One region of the Clostridium amazonense genome, then DNA from elsewhere that is predicted to be linked to it. Evidence: a T-box and tRNA genes for the amino acid it is inferred to sense, from the RefSeq annotation. Region 1 holds a T-box; the other holds one or more tRNA genes.

Region 1 (8,119 bases):
AGATATGTTTTTAAAAATGGTCAAATGGAGGATGAATGTTTAGAAATTCCAATAGGAAAAAACATAGAAATTAATCAAATTAAAAAAGGAGAATTTTTAACAATAATTAAACCTAAAACTGGAAATTTAGAAAATGAATATGACATAAATATAGATGAAATGGAAGATATAAAATTAATTCAAAATATAGATAATAACATGATAATTTCAGATGCAAATATAACAAATTATAAAGGGAAAACACAAAATCAAATTATAGTGAGTCAGTTTGACAATATGGTTAAATTAGGAGATAAGACGGGACTAATAACTGTAAAGGATGTTATTACTAATACAAGAAACATATCAGTATATCCAGCTAGTTCAGATGATTATTGTGTCTTTGTTGATTCATATAATAAAAGTGAATCAGGATTGAAATTGATTTCTAAAGATAATGAATTTATTAAGAAAAATTCTGGATATACAAATGAAAATAGGAAAGATGCTAGTATAACTGCTATAGAAAAAATATTAACATCTATATTTTTTATAATGCTAACAGGATTAAAGTGGATGTTAATTCCACTTGCAATAGTTTCTATTTTTTCCATTCTTGAGTTTAAATTTAGTGATAGGTTTAAGAAAATATTGTATGTATTTTCGTATATAATTATGTTTGTTATTAGGGCTATTGAGATAAAAGGTACATTTTATAATGATATAATAGGTAAAGATATAACAAAATATATATCAATGAAAAATGGACTTTTAATGCTAGGAATAATATCTATAATAATAGCTATCTATTCATATAGATATTATTCTAAAGATATAGATAGCAATATAATGGCACTTAGCATAGCTCCAGCTATTGGTATTGATATAATAGTAAGTTTGATGATTTATATTCCATTGATGTATTAAATTAGGAATCAAACTAAATCTATATGATTTAGTTTGATTCATTTACTTTTTTTAAGTAAATGTTAAATTATTTTTACATAACTTAAACATAGATTAAACATTAACTTAATCTACCTTTAACATTGATGAATTAAAATTAAATTAAAGAGAGAAAATAATATTAAATATATAATCGTGTGGAGGTAGTTTAAATGAAAAAAAAATTACTAGGAATTGTAACAGCAATGTTAATATCATCATTAACTTTAGTAGGATGTGGGTCATCAAATAATTCTGATAGTACAAGTGGAAGTGGAAAAGATGTATCAATAAAAATATCCGGCTCTACATCAATATCACCTTTAATGGAAAAAGAAGCAGAAACTTATAAAAGCAAAAATGAGGGAGTTAACATAGAAATACAAGCAGTAGGATCATCATCAGGAATACAAAATGCAATAAATGGAATAACAGAGATAGGGATGTCTTCTCGTGATTTGAAATCAGAAGAAAAAAGTGCAAATCTTAAAGAACAAACAATTGCTTATGATGGAATTGCAGTTATAACAAATAAAAACAATAAAGTAAAGGAACTTACATCAGCTCAAATAAAAGATATATATACAGGAAAAATAAAAAATTGGAAAGAAGTCGGTGGGGAAGATAAAACTATAGTAGTTGTATCAAGAGAAGATGGTTCAGGAACTAGAGATGCATTCCAAGAAATCTTAGGATTTAAATCAGAAGAATTAATTCAAGATGCAACAATAGCAGATGGAAGTGGAAATATTAAAACAACAGTTCAAAATAATGATAATGCAATTGGATATGTTTCTTTTGAACAATTAGATGATTTAATTACAGTACAAAAAGTTGATGGTGCGGAGGCTACACCTGAGAAAGTAAAATCAAAAGAATATAAATTATCAAGACCATTTTTACTTGTTTATAATGAGGGGAAAATATCAGAACAAGGAAAAAAATTCATAGATTTTATACTAAGTGAAGAAGGTCAAAACATAGTAGATAAAAATGGATCAATAAAAGTAGATTAAGGTATATACAATAATTTTAAATAGATCTCCCTTAAAGTAGATAAGAGAAGAAGTAAAACATCTTCTCTTATTTTTGTGTTAATTATTCTTAACATAAAGTGAACAATAGTTTAACTTGGACTAAATATAAGCTTAACAGTAAATTTATATAATAGAGATATGAAGTAAGGGATATACTAAATAAGACTTATATTAAAAGAGGTGAAAAATTTGAATTTAAAAATAGAGAATAATAGTAACAAAAGAAAATATTTTATAGAGAGTTTGACACAAAAAATATTTTTTACATGTGCATTAGTTGCAGTTATAAGTTTACTTTTAATAATAGGATTTATATTTTATAAGGGTCTACAGCCATTTATATCTAAAGGATATTCATTTAAGGATTTTATTTTAGGGACAGTATGGGTTCCAAGTAGCAATAAATATGGAATATTCCCTATGATTTTAGCATCAATATATGGAACGATAGGAGCTTTAATAATAGGTGCACCAATAGGCATTTTTACAGCTTTATTTATATCAGAAATAGCATCAAAAAAAATAGGAGCTATTATATCAACAGCAGTTCAACTTTTAGCTGGAATTCCATCAGTACTTTATGGAATATTTGGATTAGCAGTTTTAGTACCAGGCATACAAAAGTTATTTAATCTACCAAAAGGCCAAACATTGTTGGCTGTGATAATAGTTTTAGCAGTAATGATGTTACCAACTATAGTGACTGTTGCAGAAACATCAATAAGAGCAGTTCCTAAAAGTTATAAAGAAGCTTCTTTAGCATTAGGTGCATCAAAAATTGAAACTATATTTAAAATTGTACTACCATCAGCAAAATCAGGAATCCTAGCAGCCATAGCATTGGGTGTTGGAAGAGCTATTGGAGAAACAATGGCAGTAATTTTAGTAGCAGGAAATAGTGTAATGATTCCTAAAGCATTAACAGATAGTGTAAGACCACTAACTACTAATATAGCATTGGAAATGGGATATGCATTTGGAGTACATCAAGAAATGTTGTTTGCTACAGGAATAGTATTATTTATATTTATTATGATTATAAATCTTATAATTTTAAAATTATCTTCAAAGGTAGGTAAATAAGTATGAGAAAAGTGAAGGGAATATTGCTAAATGCTTTATTGTGGGTTTCTGCAGCCATAACATTACTAATTTTAGTTATAATACTTGGATTTATTTTAATAAAAGGTATGAAAGTTATAAGTTTTGACTTCTTATTTGGAGGTTACTCAGCAACTGGAACAAGTGGAATATTACCAATGACAATTACGACATTATACACAGTTCTATTAGCATTGATTATAGGAACACCTATAGGAATTTTAGCTGCAATTTATTTGCAAGAATATGCAAAACAAGGTTCAATAGTTAAATTTATAAGATTTTCTACTGAAATATTAGCAGGAATTCCATCAATTATATATGGATTATTTGGCTCTATATTCTTTGTAATTATGTTAAAAATGGGATATTCAATTTTGGCGGCTAGTTTAACACTTGCCATTATGATATTACCAGTAATAATTAGAACAACAGAAGAAGCATTAAAAACAGTGCCAGAAAGTTATAAAGAAGCATCTTTAGCATTGGGTGGAACTAGGTTTCAGACACTTTATAAAGTTATAATTCCAAGTGCAATGCCAGGAATATTATCAGGTGTAATATTGTCAATCGGTAGAATAATAGGAGAGTCAGCAGCAATACTTTTAACAGCAGGAACAGCAGTTGCACTTCCTAAAAGTGTTATGAATAGTGCTAGAACATTAACTGTTCATGCATACTTAGTAACTAAAGAACAAGGAAACATAGAATTAGCAGCAGGAATAGGTATAGTTCTAATAGTTATAATATTGATATTAAATTTACTTTCAAGATTTATAGGAAGAAAATTTACTAAGGGAAATTACTAGGAGAAGGTGATGAAATGGAAAATAAAAAAATTTCAGTAAAAAATTTAAATTTATTTTATGGTGAAAAGCAAGCATTGTTTAATATAGATATGGATATTAAAGAAAATGAAGTAACTGCATTAATAGGACCTTCTGGATGTGGTAAATCAACATTTCTAAGAACTTTAAATAGAATGAATGATTTAATAGATGGAGTTAAGATAACAGGTGAAATTTTTATTGATGACAATGATATAAATAAAGATGATGATGTAATAAAACTAAGAACTAAAGTTGGAATGGTATTTCAAAAACCTAATCCATTTCCAATGAGTATATATGATAATGTTGCATATGGACCTAAAATACATGGTTTAAAGGATAGAAAAAAGTTAGATAAAATAGTAGAAGAAAGTTTAAAAGCTGCAGCACTTTGGGATGAAGTAAAGGATAGATTAAAATCTCCAGCAGCAGGAATGTCTGGAGGACAACAACAAAGACTATGTATTGCAAGAACAATAGCTATGAAACCAGAAGTAATACTTATGGATGAACCAACATCAGCATTAGACCCAATATCAACAATGAAGATTGAAGAATTAATACTATCATTAAAGGAAAATTATACTATAGTAATAGTAACTCATAATATGCAACAAGCAGCTCGTATATCAGATAAAACTGCATTCTTTCTAAATGGAAAAGTAGTTGAATTTGATAAAACAGACATTATATTTTCTAACCCACAAGACATGAGAACAGAAGATTATATAACAGGAAGATTCGGCTAAAAGTAAAGTTTAAAGGGAGGATAAATTTATGAATGCTAGTTTAAGAAAAAATTTTGAAAATGAATTAAAAGAATTGGAAGAAAAGCTAGATTTAATGTGTGATAAAACTATAAATATGTATAGTAATGTTATAAAATCATTAGAAAATAATGATAAAGAATTAGCATTAGATACAATAAAAAAAGATCATGAAATAAATGAATTAAATGACGAAATAAACAATGAAGCAGTAATAATAATAGCAAAACAGGGTCCTGTGGCAATAGATTTAAGAACTATTATTACTATTATAAAAATTTCTACAGAAGTAGAAAGAATTGCAGATTACACTAAAAATATTTCTAATTATGTTTTAGCATTTAGTGAAAATCAAACTGAAGAACTTAAAATTTTAAATAAATCATTTATAAAAGCAATTGAAATATTAAAAAGCATGCTAGCTAAAATTATGAATGCATACAAAAATGATAGTTTAGAGGAAGCTAAGGTTGTTGCTAATTTAGATGATGAAATAGATGATATATATAGAAGAAATTTAGAGCTATTTATAGGATATATACAAAAAACAGAGGATAAGGAAAAAATAAATAAATATCTTCAAGGAATACTGGTTAATAAGCACTTAGAAAGAGCTGGAGACCATATAACAAACATAGTAGAAGAAGTAATGTATTATATTAAAGGGAAAAGATATAGATTATAGAAGTGTTACAATTAAATGTATATTTTATGAAAAGGTGAGGTTGAATTATTTTATAAGTTTAATCTTGCTTTTATTTTGTGGTAAATAATTAACAATATGTAAATAATTACAAAAGAATATTGAAAAAGTAAAATATTGGATTAAAATTATAATAAATATTACAATTAACTTTGGGGGGCTAAGTTATGAAGTTATTGGATAAAATAAAAAAGCTTATAATTTTACTTGGTATTAATATAGCTCTTATATTAGTCATAGCACTGATAAAAAGCAGATTTACAGATATTATGTTTATTAAAACTTGCATGCTATATTTAGCAACTGTAAACTTTTTATTAGGATTAGTAATAAAATCATCAGGTCAAAAGAGGATTGTAAGTGATAGAATGACTAGAAAATATTTTAATATAGGTTCTAGAAAATATGAAGAAGATAAACTGAATGAGGAAGCAAAATATTTTTATAAAAATGACTCTATTACATCATATTTTATTGGTTCTGGAGCAATTTTAATTATTTTAGCAATTATTTAAATTGATTTAAAATTAGTTTTATATTGACAGAATATTTTATTTAACATATGATAATAATAAATAATAAATGAAATGCTGTGAAAAGAAGAGTAATAGTGAAGGAGTATCTAAAAGAGAGCTAGGTTAGGTGAAAGCTAGTGGTATAAATCATTATGAAGATGGTCTTGGAGCATATTTTCTGAGCTATGTATTAGTTAGGAAGATACGGGAGCAACCGATATATTGCAAGGTGATAAATACTTTAAAAGTTGAGTCACTTATTAAGGTACTTGTTGTGAAACAAGTATAAATTAGAGTGGTAACACGTATAATACGTCTCTATACAAAGTAAACTTTGTATAGAGACTTTTTTATTTAAAGAATTTACTTAATAAAAAGTGTAATAATTAAAATAACATTAAAGTTTGGAGGAAGTAAAAATGACAAAAAAACCATTTTATATAACAACACCTATATACTATCCATCTGCGAAACTTCATATAGGAAATACATATACTACAGTTGCAGCAGATGCAATAGCAAGATTTAAAAGATTAACAGGACATGATGTAATGTTCTTAACAGGAACAGATGAACATGGTCAAAAGCTTCAAAGAATAGCAGAAGAAAAGGGTATACAACCAATAGAATACATAGATGAAGTTGTTGCAGGAATAAAGGAACTTTGGAGTTTAATGGATATTAAATACGATAAATTCATAAGAACAACTGAAGATTATCATAAAAGTGCAGTGCAAAAAATATTTAAAAAATTATATGATCAAGGTGATATATACAAAAGTTCATATGAAGGATTATATTGTACTCCATGTGAATCATTCTGGACAGAAACTCAATTAGTTGATGGAAAATGTCCTGATTGTGGAAGACCAGTTGAGAAAGCTAAAGAAGAAGCATATTTCTTTAAAATGTCTAACTATGCAGACAGATTAATAGAATATATTGAAAAACACCCTGATTTTATTCAACCAGAATCAAGAAAAAATGAAATGCTTAATAACTTCTTAAGACCAGGTCTTCAGGACCTATGTATATCAAGAACATCATTTACATGGGGAATTCCTGTAGAGTTTGATCCAGGTCATGTTATATATGTTTGGATAGACGCACTTTCAAATTATATAACTGCACTAGGATATAACAGTGATAACACAGAGCTTTTAGAAAAATATTGGCCAGCAGATGTACATTTAATTGGAAAAGATATATTAAGATTCCACACAATTTATTGGCCTATAATGTTAATGGCATTAGATTTACCACTTCCTAAACAAGTATTTGGACATGGATGGCTACTTGTTGATGGTGGTAAAATGTCTAAATCAAAAGGAAATGTTGTAGATCCAGTAGTTCTAGTTAATCACTTTGGTGTTGATGCAGTAAGATATTACTTATTACATGAAATACCATTTGGTTCAGATGGATTATTTAATAATGAAATATTTATAAAGAAAACAAATTCAGACCTTGCAAATGATCTTGGAAATTTACTTTCAAGAACAGTTACAATGATAGAAAAATATTTTGATGGAGTTATACCAGCACCACAAGTTAAAGAAGCTATAGATGATGAATTAATAAGTTTAGCACTTAAAACACCTAAACTTGTAGAGGAAGCTATAGATAAGTTTAATGCACCAGCAGCATTAGATAATATATGGACATTAATAAGAAGAACAAATAAATATATAGATGAAACAACACCTTGGGTACTTGGAAAAGAGGAAGATAAGAAGCCAAGACTTGCTACAGTTTTATATAACTTAGCAGAATCTTTAAGAATAGTATCTGTTTTAGTTTCAGCATTCTTGCCAACTACAAGTGAAAAAATAAATGCACAATTAAATGATAAAAATATAACTTGGGAAAGTTTAAGCGAGTTCAATGGAACTGAACCAGGAACTAAAGTGTGCAAAGGTGATGTTATATTCCCAAGAATAGATGTTGAAGCAAAGATAGCTGAGCTTGAAAAAATAGCAGAAGAAGCTAAAAAAGCAGCAAATCCAGTTAAAATGGAACCTATTAAAGAAGAAATAACAATTGATGACTTTGACAAGGTTGATTTAAGAGTTGTTAAAGTATTAGAATGCGAACCAATAAAAAAAGCTAAAAAACTTTTAAAACTAAAAGTAGATTTAGGTGGAGAAATTCGTCAGGTTGTTTCTGGAATAGCAATGCATTATAAACCAGAAGAATTAGTTGGAAAAAATGTTGTTTTAGTTGCCAATTTAAAACCTGTAAC
Region 2 (8,119 bases), on a different contig from region 1:
TTAAAATTTCTCTTTCTCAACTGAAATAAGAGTAATTTAATTTTTAAACTTGAACCCATATCTTTATAAAGCTTTATTTAGCACATTATTTTTTTTATTCTATCTCTAACCTTCTTGTTAATTCATGATTAACAGTTCTAAATACATGATCTGTATGATGATAAACTGGTAACCCTAATTTTGGTGCAGAATTCATAACAGTATTAGAACAATCACTACAATTTGATATTATTATTCTTTCTGCTCCATCCTTTTTAAATTGCATTACTACGGCTGCTTGTCCTGGACAATCTCCAGGAGTTTTGCATTTATTAGCACCTTTTATTTTAACTATGTTCTTACAATCCATTACAGAAACTACATTTGAATGCATTTTTGAAGCAATATCTCTAAGTCTATCTTCATTTGCACCACATGCACAAACTAAAAGACCTACATTTCCCTTAAACTCTGGGAACTCTATTGTTGCTATTGCTCCTCCAGAAATCTTTGTTACTATAGCTTCTTCAAGTTTTGCTGATTTTCCAGTGTAAGGTCCACCAATAACTAATTCGCCATATTCTCCATCAATTCCACCACATTCATTTACAAGTTCTTCAATCTTTGTTCCAATAGGAACATTGAAAAATATTCTACTTTCTGTATCTTTTAATTTTCCTGCTATAGTTATATCTTTATCTATAACTGGTTTTCTATCTTCAACTGCTCTTTTTATATTTGCAAGTGTTTCTGTATTTAAAACTACAGCACCTGCTTCTAATGGAAGCTGTGTTGGCTCTAACCATACACCTAATACTGAATGTATTAATGCTCTTTCCTCTCCCATTGGATATATATCTTTAAGCTCTTTTATTTCTATATTTTCTTCATTTACTAATGCTTTTTTTATTGATTCTATTGCATCTTTATTTTTAGATTTTATTCCTATATATGCCTTTGGTGCTTTAGTTGCTTCCATTGCATATTTTATTCCTTTTATTACTTCTTGAGGATTTTCCTCTAAAAGTTTTATATTGTGTTTTAAAAGCGGTTCACATTCTGCACAATTTGCTATTATACAACCCTCTGAAATTTCTGCATTTAACTTAACATGAGTTGGAAATCCAGCTCCACCAGCTCCAACAATTCCAGCTTCAAACACATATTCTTTGATGCTATTACATTCTTTTATCTTTACATAATCAGTGCTTTGATTTTCACCCTTTAAGATTACTATTTCATTCTCATTTATCTCTTTTATTTCTCCATTAATGCTTGTATGTATCTTAGCACCTAGACCCTTATTAGGAGCTGCAATACATTCTCCTCTTTTAACTAACTGTCCTAATTTAACAATAGGTTCACAATTAGCTCCTATGTGCATTTTTAAAGGAAATTTAACCATAGTAGTCATTTTTTCTCCCCCTTGAGTATTGATATAACAACTCATAAATTTATATATTATTAACATTAAAGTTTTAATAACTTTCTATAAATAATATATAAGCAACTACTGTGCCAACCTTGTTAAATTTTATTGAAACGTTTACTTTGATGCAACAAAATTAACACTTTTGTAAATTTTAAAACTTCTATTTATTCAAATACATATTTAAATAAATGTCAAAATTTAGTCACTTTTTCTTCTTCTCATGTATATACTTTCTATTTTTCAATTGATATACTGTCATTTTATGTATATGTTATTTTTTTGACATATCTGTTATTTTTTTGACACTTTTATCATTAAGCTCCATTCTATTAAATTTACAAATAAAAAATATCCTGTAAACTATAGTAAAACATTCTTGAGTACATTCTACTATTAAGGTATACGAGTTTTTTATCAACAACTTGCACACCCCAAAACAGGATATTTTTATTTATAAATCATATTGGCTTAACTTATAATATAATGTGCTTCTTTTTATTCTTAAAATTTCAGCAGCTTTTGCTTTATTTCCATTAGTACTTTCCATGACATCTCTAATAAGTTCCATTTCTAAAGCCTTAACTCTTTCATCCAAGTTATAATAATCTATAACTGTATCTTCTTTAGATCTACCATAAAAATATTCTAATATATATTCTGGTATACTATTTACTGTTACCCTTTTATTATTTGATAACACTACCATTCTTTGAACAACATTTTTTAATTCTCTTATATTACCTTCCCATTTATAATTACACAATATATTATATATCTCTTCATCTATTGAACTTATTTCTATATTTTCTTTTTTCGAACTTTGATTTATAAAAATATCTATAAATTCTTTAATATCATCTTTCCTTTCTCTTAGTGAAGGTAATTCAATTTGAACAATTGCTAATCTATAAAACAAATCACTTCTAAATTCATTATTTTTTATTGCTTTTTTTAAATCTTTATTAGTTGCCGCTATAATTCTTGTATTGGTATGAATAATTTTTTCACTTCCCAATCTATGAATAACACCGTCTTGTAGCACTCTTAATAACTTACTTTGCATCCCTATAGGCATTTCTCCTATCTCATCTAAAAATAATGTACCATTATTTGCAAATTCAAACATACCCATTTTTCCTTTTTTCACAGCACCCGTGAATGCACCTTCTACATACCCAAACAATTCACTTTCTAATAAATTTTCTGGAATAGCACTACAATTTACAGCAACAAATTGCCCGCTCCTTCCACTAGCCTCATGTATGGATTTTGCAAAAACTTCTTTGCCTGTCCCACTTTCACCAGTTATTAAAACCGATGCTGTACTTGGTGCAACTTTTTGCGCTAATAATATAGAATCCATTATTTTTTTGCTTTTCCCAACTATATATGAAAAAGTATAATTATTAGAAAACTCCTTACTATAAGCCTTACTTAATGCCTCAACTTTTGCATTTGCATTTTCTAATTTTTCAGACAATGAAACCACTTCGGTAACATCTCTATCTGTTGACACTACAGCAATCATTTCATTTTGATTATTAAATATAGGTACAACACTTAAAATTACTGACTTCCCCCTCATAGGCTGGTGTTCAATATTTTCAATAGCTTTACCTTCTTTTAAAACTTTAGGTATAATTGGGTTGTTAAAATGCTTTCTAACACTTTCCCCAACTATATCTTCCGCCTTTAAACCATATAACTTCTCTGCACTTTTATTCCAATACATAACCTTACCCTTTGTGTCACATATACAAATGGCTTCATGAATATTGCTTAAAATATTATTCTGCAAAGTAAACATTTCATCTATTTTTAAATAAAAACTATCTCTTAAATTATTGCTTGTTAATACACCAATTACCTTATTATCTTCTACAACTGGTACACGTCCTATTTCTTTTTCAAGCATCATATCCCGAATATCTCTTGCATAATCATTAGGACTTACTGTTATTACATCTTTAGTGCAATAATTTATAATCTTTTCATTGAATATAGACTTATCTCCTTTTTTTGCAAAAATTCTTTCTACCTCTGCTAAATCATTACGTGTAAAAATTCCTTCTAATTTATTAACTTCATTTATAACTATTGTTTCATCCAAATTGTTTTTCACCATTAAATTACAAACGTACTTAACATTATCATGAGTAAAAACCTTTACAACATTTTTACTCATAATATCTTTAGCTTTATATAACAACTCTTCTAAATTCATATTTCCACCTTTTATCCATAAAAATATTTATAATTCTCTCCTAAATTATACCTAACACCAGTTATATATTCAATTATCCATAACTTTTATTAATTTCCTCTTAATTTGAATATCTTAACTGTCTTTATTGAATTATGTTCCAATTTTATTAAGGTAATATTTATTAAATTTTGTTATAATAAATTAAATAGTCTAATTTTTCTAATTCAAATTATATTTATTTATATATATTAGTAAATTTGACCATAATAAAAACACTTGTATTAATCTTATAATAGCTAATATAAATTTGTTAAATAATATAAAATATTAATTTATATAATATTTTAATAGAAATTAGAGGTGTATATAATGAAATTTATTAAAAAATCTATAATTATTCTTTCTACTTTTTTAATAACACTTTCACTTACTGCTTGTGGAGAAAAAGTGGATACAGAAGCATTACAAAACTATTCTAATGACATAGCTAGTAAGGTTATAACTGCTATGGATAAAAAAGATTATAACAAAATAGAATCCTACTTTAGCGATGAAATGAAAAAGACCTTTTCTAAGGAAACTTTTGATGAGCAAGCAACTTTAATTTCCAATACTCTTGGTGCTTACAAATCTCATGAATTCTTTAAAGGTGAAACTAAAGATGGATATGTTCGTGCATTATATAAAGCAAATTTTGCAAAAGAAAATAATGTTCTTATATCAGTAGTTTATAAAGAAAATGATGAAAATCATAAAGTAGAAGGCATTTTATATCAATCTAAAGGACTTCAAAAAGCAGCAAAAGAATTAAAAAAAGAAAATAAAAAATAAGAGTTTTTACTTAATATATCGTAAAATTAAAGTCCAGTAACATGTGTCACTGGACTTTAATTTACACTTTTTATTTACACTTTTTATTTACACTTTTTATTTATACCTTCATATAAATACTCTAGATACGAAACATCTTCACCCTCATTTTTTAACATGTCGATTCTTTTTCTAGCACCGTCTAAAGTTTCTCTTGCTTCATCATAATCTCTTGCTTTAATACAATTACTAGTATATTCTAAAAGATAATCTACTTTTAGCACTATTTTAGCCATATCTTCTCTATTCTCATTAACAAGTTTCAATACTAAATCATATACTTTGGGTGACAGATTATTCCTAACTGATTTTAAAAAATCATTATTTATACTATTCTTCTTAGCCATTTTTTCACGTCCTTATAAACTGTACTCATTTTTTTATTTTAAACATTACACTTTGAATTATACATTATATTATTAAATTACATAACCATATTTATTATCTACATAATCTAATAAATCCCCAAAAATTATCCACAGTATTTATATAAAAGTTATATTTATCATAAATACTGTGGATAATTTTTCTGAAAATGTGCACAAATTTATAAATTTAAAAAATTCTAATTATATTTTGAAATCTCATGCTGCATAAATCAATTCTAACTTCTTACTTTTATTACTGTTACATTTTCTTTCACAATTAAAGTTTATAGTCTTATCTTACTAAATTCAGTGTATTGGACATGATGCTAAAATGCCCAATAAAGTTAGAATATCTAAAAGTTGGTTTAAGAAAATAGTTTTTTAACAGTTATATACGCCTATATATTTCCCTAATATTTACAAATTATCTTTTTAAAAAATAAATATAATTTTATTTTTCTAAATACCATTGACTTATATATATAATACGACTATACTTACAACATAGCTTAAGGAAATCCCTTAAGAATTTAATATCGCGGGGTGGAGCAGTTGGTAGCTCGTCGGGCTCATAACCCGAAGGTCGTAGGTTCAAGTCCTGCTCCCGCAACCAAAAAAAGATTCTATAATTTATATAGAATCTTTTTTCATGCTTAAAAACACTAATTATTCATTTCAACAAACAAATTTATTTTTTCTTAACTAAAACTATTGTCATTTCTTCTTTTTTAATATACTTAGATAACCTAATTAAATACATTCCATTAATTTGTAAAGGTTGAAATTTGGTTTCAAATAATAATTAAAAAAATATAGCAATTCTCTATAACTAGAAATTTGCTATATTTTATTTATATAATTATTTTAATTATTGGATTTATTTTTTGATTTTCTTTTATGTGACCAATTGTTTCTTCCAATTCGTCCATTTTTGTTACTCTTGTTATTTTTACTATTATTATTGTGACTTCTTTCTGATTTATTTCTTTCTACTTTTGGAATTTCTCTAACTTCTTTAGGTAATTCCTCTGTGTATTTATGCGACTCTATAACTGGTATTGATTGTTTTATAACCTTCTCAATATCTCTAAGGTACTTTCTTTCTTCAGAATCACAAAATGAAAATGCAGCACCATTATGTCCAGCTCTTCCAGTACGTCCAATTCTATGAACATAAGTTTCTGGCACTTCTGGTAAGTCATAATTTATTACATATGATAAATCTTCAACATCAATTCCTCTAGCAGCTATATCCGTTGCAACTAACACTCTTATACTTCCATCTTTAAAACTATTTAATGCAATTTGTCTAGCATTTTGAGACTTATTACCATGTATAGCTAATGCTTCAATACCAGCCTTTGCAAGTTGTTTTGTTATATTATTAGCTCCATATTTTGTTCTTGAAAATACCAAAAGTGATTTTATTGACTCATCCTTAAGTATATCAATTAATAAATTTTTCTTATCTTTTTTTGCTACAAAATATACACCTTGTGAAATAGTATCTACTGTAGATGAAACTGGAGCAACTTCAACTTTAACTGGATCCTTTAAAATAGACTCTACTAAATTTCTTATTTCCTTTGGCATAGTTGCTGAAAATAACATGTTTTGTCTTTTATTTGGCATCTTAGTTATTATTCTTTTTACATCATGTATCATTCCCATATCAAGCATACGATCAGCTTCATCAAGAACAAAGTGTTTTACGTTATCCAACTTAATAAATTTTTGATTAATTAAATCTATAAGTCTTCCTGGTGTTGCAATTAATATATCAACACCTTCTTTTAATACTTTTACTTGTGGATTCTGAGATACCCCCCCAAAAATCACTGCACTCTTCACATTCGTGTATTTACTATACATCTCAAAACTTTCTCCAATTTGTATAGCTAATTCTCTAGTAGGTGCTAATATTAATGCCTTTATACTCTTCTTATTTGTATCTTTTTCTTGTGTTTCATTAATTATGTTCTGTAACACAGGAATTGCAAATGCTGCCGTCTTACCTGTTCCTGTTTGTGCACAACCTAATAAATCTAATCCTTTTAAACCTATTGGAATAGACTTTTCTTGTATCAATGTAGGTTCCTTATAACCTGCATCTTCCAATGCCCTTTTTATTGGTTCTATTATATTTAAATTTTCAAATAACATTTTTCTCCTTCGTAAGTAACTCATTTTAATATTTTGCTCTCTAATACGCAATTTGTTTATTCTTATCTTTTTTAATACGCTCATATCATAAAATATAATTATACCACACCAAAGCATACATTTAAAAATAACTTTACTTTCACTCAAATCCCCTTATAAAGGTGACAGTCATATTTATTCTATACTTTTTCAATTTTATTTTATGACTGTCAATTGTTTTGTCACTACTTATTGATGACCGTCACTTTTATTGATAGTTTTAATTAATTATTTTAGATATAATCATGGTTTTTAGACTAATTTTATACATAATATTGAGTTTTTTAATTGCTTGTCCACTTCCCATATAAAAATTTATATCATAGTGATTTTATCAAAAATTTTTTGTTATTTGTTTTCACTATAAAATTTTTCAATTATGTTTTTGTATTTATCTTCATGTAGTACTAAGTGAATGCCTTCGTTGCTTAGGGCATTTACTTCTTCTATGGACATGTCTTCTAATATGTGTCCAATTTCATATGTTGTTTTTTCTGTGTATATTCCTGTTAGTAGTATGAATAGTGCTTTTGGTGTTTTTACTCCATGATCTGCTTTGGTTAGGAATGAACTTCTTGTTATTCCTGTTTCTTTTTCTACGAAGTCTATTATTTGCTCTACATCAAAGTTTCTTTTTAGTATTTTTCTTGTTATTCCAAATTTCTTATCGTTTATTTTTATTTCTATTTTTCTGTTGTTGATTGTTAGTGTGGTTGATAGGTCGAGTTCTTTAAAGTGTGATACTTTTTGTATTAATGTGTGTTTGAATAGTTTTACATATGATTCCACTGCATATCTTGAGTTTATTGATAATATGCTTAGTATGAAGTCTGTGTCTAATATTCCAAATTCATCTTCATTTCCGAGGTAACAACGCATGCTTGAAAATCTGTATGTTTCAGGCATTTCACTATAGCCAAATATATCTTTTGGGTTAGCATGTATGTATAGTGATGCTTTTAGTAAGTATTCATCAGTGTTTATTAGTTCACTAAAAAATCTTTCTTTTAGTAGTGATCCGTTTGTGTCATATTTAGGGTTATAGTATTTTACATACCTAAG

What was found. A T-box is a leader RNA that pairs with one kind of tRNA and senses whether it is charged. The one in region 1 lies ahead of metG (methionine--tRNA ligase), so its partner is inferred to be a tRNA-Met.
Region 2: it encodes a tRNA-Met, which carries the amino acid that the T-box ahead of metG (methionine--tRNA ligase) is inferred to sense. The anticodon was not compared.

Annotation. Positions count from the first base shown of each region.
Region 1 covers NZ_JBWKMH010000002.1:42,938-51,056, forward strand. The annotation lists gene AC07E4_RS00310 (hypothetical protein) at 1-906, shown strand, start outside; gene AC07E4_RS00315 (phosphate ABC transporter substrate-binding protein) at 1,098-1,940, shown strand; gene pstC (phosphate ABC transporter permease subunit PstC) at 2,151-3,044, shown strand; gene pstA (phosphate ABC transporter permease PstA) at 3,047-3,871, shown strand; gene pstB (phosphate ABC transporter ATP-binding protein PstB) at 3,886-4,641, shown strand; gene phoU (phosphate signaling complex protein PhoU) at 4,670-5,344, shown strand; gene AC07E4_RS00340 (hypothetical protein) at 5,530-5,877, shown strand; T-box leader at 5,946-6,200, shown strand; gene metG (methionine--tRNA ligase) at 6,297-8,119, shown strand, end outside.
Region 2 covers NZ_JBWKMH010000010.1:166,894-175,012, reverse strand. The annotation lists gene prdC (proline reductase-associated electron transfer protein PrdC) at 95-1,393, opposite strand; gene AC07E4_RS05245 (histidine kinase N-terminal domain-containing protein) at 1,863-3,635, opposite strand; gene AC07E4_RS05240 (DUF3887 domain-containing protein) at 3,987-4,448, shown strand; gene AC07E4_RS05235 (hypothetical protein) at 4,532-4,834, opposite strand; tRNA gene AC07E4_RS05230 (tRNA-Met) at 5,393-5,468, shown strand; gene AC07E4_RS05225 (DEAD/DEAH box helicase) at 5,720-7,018, opposite strand; gene AC07E4_RS05220 (transposase) at 7,406-8,119, opposite strand, start outside.